Regions from separate parts of the Gordonia otitidis genome, predicted to be linked through region 2. Evidence: riboswitches for the same ligand, from Rfam matches in the RefSeq annotation. Region 2 holds a riboswitch; the other holds the start of a gene.
What was found. A riboswitch is a leader RNA that binds a small molecule or an ion and turns the genes downstream of it on or off. The one in region 2 is predicted to bind cyclic di-AMP.

Region 1 (2,450 bases), 1.9 Mb from region 2:
TCCGACGACTTCTCGGCGTCGGTGCTGAGCTTCTTGTACTCGGTGAGGAGTTGGTCGGGTGTGCGAGCGGGCTCCGCGTGCGACGGTCCCGCGATCGACATCGAGAAGACCTGCGCCACAGCGATGATCAGCGCAATCACGACGACGGTCACTGCCGAATGCGGTCGACGCCTCGTCGCCTTCGATCCCGCAACCACTCTGTGTTCACTCTCCTCACCGCCGACGGTCTCGTTGGCTCCTCGCGGACACGAGAACGCCGCGCGCTCCACCCTAACGTGAGCGTCACGGCCCAGACCGCCGGTCGGGCGGATCACGTATCTCGACGTGAACCGCCCGACCTCACGAACTCTCGATCAGAATCTTCCGCGCTCAGTAGCGGCGGATACCGACCAGACTCCAATTCTTCACGACGTCCTTCTTCACGGGGACGCCGTAGGTCGATGCGTGGATGAACTGTCCGTTGCCGATGTAGAGGCCGACGTGTCCACCACCGTTGAACACCAGGATGTCGCCGGGCTTCGCAGCGGCCAGCGAGGCGACCGGTGTACCTCCACCGAGCTGCCCGTAGCTGTCACGCGGAATCGTCAGCCCTGCCTGACGGAACGCCCAGCTGGTCAGTCCGGAGCAGTCGAACGCGTCGGGACCCGCGGCGCCGTACGAGTACGGGGCGCCGATCTTGGACTCGGCGGCACGCACTGCCTTCTCACCCGCGGTCTGCGTGGGGGCGAGCAGCGAGCGACCACCCTGCGGACGCAGCTGCGGCGGGATCTGGTTGTCGTTGATACCCGGAAGCGTGAACTTGCCGACGTTCGGGATCTCGACCGTGGCGTCGGGCGCCTTCGCGACGTCCTGCTTCTTGACGACCGGAGCCTTGTGCTCCTGGAATTGCGCCGGGATCTGCTTGGTGTCGACGCCCGGTAGTTCGAAGGTGCCGACATTGGGCACGGTGACCGGGGCGGCCAGAGCGGGACCAGCGGCAGCGGCAAGCGAGCCGAATGTGATCGACCCGGCGATTACCGCCTTCTTTGCGACCTTGCCGCGGTCGGGCTGTTCCAAACGATGTTTGGCCACGAAGGGTGTTCTCCTTTGTTCTCCCTCTACCGCCGACCGGGTTAGCTGTCGGATTCGGGCCGGAAGAAATGGCCCTACGCACACGCGCGTCCGGATGCGAACACCGGAACGAGAGCGCGATTCACCCCATTCGGATCACTCCGAAAAATGTGTGGTTCCCCGGTACGCCGGGACTCGACAGTCCTGGCGATTGAGCGGTGACCCCTGCGAACCTCTCCTGTTGGAGCGGGACGCTCCGCAAAGGTCTCGGAAAGGTTACGAAACCCGGAGCGTGTCTGTCCACTAGCCGACAAACAGCGTGTTCGACCTGTGGAGACTAACCGGCACGCAGCGTAGGCGATTGCGCGCCCGGATTCCCCGGTTGAACTGCGCGAATGGCTGCCCTTGCAGATCGTGCATCAGCGCTGGAGGCCATTGCAGCACGGGTGAACGTATCGATGGCGGCGACGATCTCGGCGTCGCCATCGCGGGTCGCGACATGGCGCTCATGCCACCTCGCGGCGGGAGCGTCATCGCAGGTCAGTGGTCCAAAAAGTACTGTCATCACACACTCGTCGCACGCGTGGTCGCGACCGGGGCAGGTGCTGCAGTCGATGTCCATGATGTGATCTCCGTCTCAGTGGGGGTGCAGAGCCCTGGATGCGCGTGCCGTCGGGAGGCTTCCCCTCCTCCCGACGGGTCTGCGCATCCGCCGACTCCATCTGACGGCGAGACTAGGCACCCCCACCGACAAGTTCGGTCAGGTCTCGTCGAGATCACGGCCCCCTCGCCCCGGCGTCCCAGTGAGAACACGCGCCCCACCAGCAACGACTCGGAGCTGTCAGAGGTTCGAACTACTGTTCGCGAGGTGACAAGCAGCGGTGACCAATTGTCGTTCTCCGACCTGGATGACGACGCCGACGACGAGTTCTCGGATCGTTCCCTGTTCGACACGACGCTCGTCGTCGTCGACCTCGAGACCACCGGCGGGAGCGCCACCGACGATCGCATCACCGAGATCGGGGCGGTCAAGATCCGCGGGGGCCAGGTACTGGGCGAATTCGCCACACTCGTCGATCCCGGGGCACCCATCCCTCCCCAGATCGTCGCGCTGACCGGCATCACCGAGGCGATGGTCTACGACGCTCCCCGTATCGACGAGGTGCTGCCGTCGTTCATCGAGTTCGCACGCGGTTCGATACTCGTCGCCCACAACGCGCGTTTCGACATGTCGTTCCTCCGGCAGAACGCGCTCCGACTGCACCTCCAGTGGCCGTTCACGGCAACGCTGTGCACAGTCACCATGGCCCGACGGATACTTGGACGCGACGAGGCCCCGACGGTCCGCTTGTCCGCGCTGGCCGACCTGTTCGACGTCACCGTGCGCCCGACGCACCGCG
Region 2 (2,450 bases):
CCGATCCTCGACCGCGCGGCGGCGCACCGGCAGCGACATGGCTCGTGCGCGGCTACTCCGATCCGATGGGGCTGCCCGCGCGGGTCGGGGTGATCGCATCGGTGACCCGTCCGTTCTGCGGCGACTGCGACCGCACGAGGCTCACCGCGGATGGTGCGCTCCGAAACTGTCTGTTCGCCGACGCCGAGACGTCTCTCATGCCCGCGTTGCGGAGTGGGCTCGCGTCGACGGACGCCGACGAGGAGATCGCTCGTCGCTGGCGCGGCGACATGTGGCGCAAAGAGGCCGGGCACGCGGTCAACACCACGGACTTCCGGCAGCCCGATCGCCCTATGTCGGCCATCGGCGGGTGAGCCGTCGATGACGCTGACCGTCCGATTTTTCGCGGCTGCACGCGCAGCCGCGGGCACCGAGCTGACCGAGATCGTCGTGCCCGACGACGCCACGCTCGGCGACCTCGAACGTGTCCTGAGCATCGGGCAACCCGACCTCGCACGCGTGCTCGCCCGCTGCTCATACCTGCGCGATGCCGTCGCCCTGTGCGACCGCAGCCGCACTCTCGGCAACTGCACGACGATCGACGTTCTCCCCCCGTTTGCGGGCGGATGACACGCTCCACGCTTGTGACCTTAGTCACATAACAGCCCGATAACGGGATGGACACGAACCGACCATCGTCGGGTTGAGCAGCGATGACGGGAAAATCGGGCCCAAAGTCCCACTCGCACCACGAGAATTCGGTTGCGGACGGGGATGATTCGGCGGCAAAGACGTCGTACTGTACGAACAGTCTCCTCCAGGGAGATCACAGGACAGCCAACAGAACACAACATTCGACCGGGCGCGCCAAGCCTCGTTCCCCCGATCGAATGACGAACAACAAACTCAGGAACGAGGACGGGGAACCCACCTTCTCCCAGGAGATAACGGACATCAGCAGATGTCCTTGGGGTTAAGTCCACCGGCCGCCACGGCGACCACGGACCGAGCAACCTCTCGTTCGAACCCGACAGCTGACTTCGTAGGCGCGTGGAGAGAGGATAGACAACTCATGGCCGGACGTCATCGCAAGTCGACGACCAACACGACCACCAGGACCTTCGCGAAGGTCGCCCTCACCGGTGCAGTACTCGGCGGCGGAGCCGCCCTTCTCGGAACCGGTTCGGCTCACGCAGCCTCCGACTCCGAGTGGGACCAGGTCGCTCAGTGCGAGTCGGGCGGCAACTGGGCCATCAACACCGGCAACGGCTACCAGGGCGGACTGCAGTTCAGCCCGAGTACCTGGGCGGCCAACGGCGGCACCGCTTACGCACCGAGCGCCGATCAGGCCTCCAAGGAGCAGCAGATCGCCGTCGCAGAGCGCGTTCTGGCGACGCAGGGCAAGGGCGCTTGGCCGGTGTGTGGCACCGGACTGTCGGGCTCGACCCCGCGGACCGCTCCCACCGACTCGCCCAAGCCGCTGCAGGCCCCCAAGCCTGAGCTGAAGCCCGAGGCGCAGCCGCAGACCCCGCTGGAGAAGACTCCCGAGGCCAAGAGCACCGACGACGTCAAGAGCCAGGTCGACACCGCCCTCGATGACGCCAAGGTCAGCCCCGAGGTCAAGAGCCTCTGGAAGGCCGCCAAGGACAGCGGATACCAGCTCACGCCGGATCAGCTGAAGCTCTACAACCAGAACAAGGGCCTGATTCCGCTCCCCTGAGCGATCTCGCCCGCGTCCCGGCAGTGATGACTGCCGGACCCCGAGACGAAGGGCCCCGCACGTAGCCATGAGGCCGTGCGGGGTCCTTTTCCATTTGTCAGGCCGATCCGACCCATTCGTCTGAACCGTCGGCGAATATCTGGTGCTTCCACACCGGCAGCTGCGCTTTCACCTCGTCGACGAGCCGCGCGCACAGTTCGAATGCCGGCGCCCGATGGTCAGCCGCGACGGCGACGACGAATGCCACGTCGCCGACGTCGAGATCGCCCACACGATGGGACACGGCAACGGCACGCACTCCTGTCACCGTCATCGACACCTCGTCGACCACCTCCGCGAGCACCGCGGGCGCGCTCGGGTGCGACGAGTACGACAGCTTCGTGACCGACGACGCATGCGTGCCGTCGTGGTTGCGGACCGCGCCCGCGAAGCCGACGATCGCGCCTGCGGTCCCCGCAGCGGCGTCGGCGACGAGTTGTTCGTGGGACGGAAGGTCGATCGGGTCGGTGGCGAGTGCGGCGCGGACGACCAGCACGGTCATCCGTCGCTCCGCTGGTGGTCGCCGCCGCTGATCTGATCGAGCGCGTGGGCGAGAACGCCGTCTAGCACGCCGAGTCCGTCGCGCACGCCGCCGGTCGACCCGGGCAGATTGATCACCAACGTGCCGGCGGCGACACCGGCAGTGCCGCGGGAGAGAACGGCGGTGGGCACGTCGGGCAGGCCCGCACCGCGGATCGCATCCGCGAGTCCG

Region 1: another riboswitch for cyclic di-AMP. It lies ahead of LK459_RS19265 (C40 family peptidase); the one in region 2 lies ahead of LK459_RS04460 (transglycosylase family protein).

Annotation. Positions count from the first base shown of each region.
Region 1 covers NZ_CP085974.1:4,197,604-4,200,053, reverse strand. The annotation lists gene LK459_RS19270 (C40 family peptidase) at 1-101, opposite strand, end outside; gene LK459_RS19265 (C40 family peptidase) at 370-1,071, opposite strand; cyclic di-AMP (ydaO/yuaA leader) riboswitch at 1,087-1,270, opposite strand; gene LK459_RS19260 (DEDD exonuclease domain-containing protein) at 1,919-2,450, shown strand, end outside.
Region 2 covers NZ_CP085974.1:991,993-994,442, forward strand. The annotation lists gene moaA (GTP 3',8-cyclase MoaA) at 1-353, shown strand, start outside; gene LK459_RS04455 (MoaD/ThiS family protein) at 361-609, shown strand; cyclic di-AMP (ydaO/yuaA leader) riboswitch at 868-1,044, shown strand; gene LK459_RS04460 (transglycosylase family protein) at 1,052-1,699, shown strand; gene LK459_RS04465 (molybdenum cofactor biosynthesis protein MoaE) at 1,797-2,240, opposite strand; gene LK459_RS04470 (MogA/MoaB family molybdenum cofactor biosynthesis protein) at 2,237-2,450, opposite strand, start outside.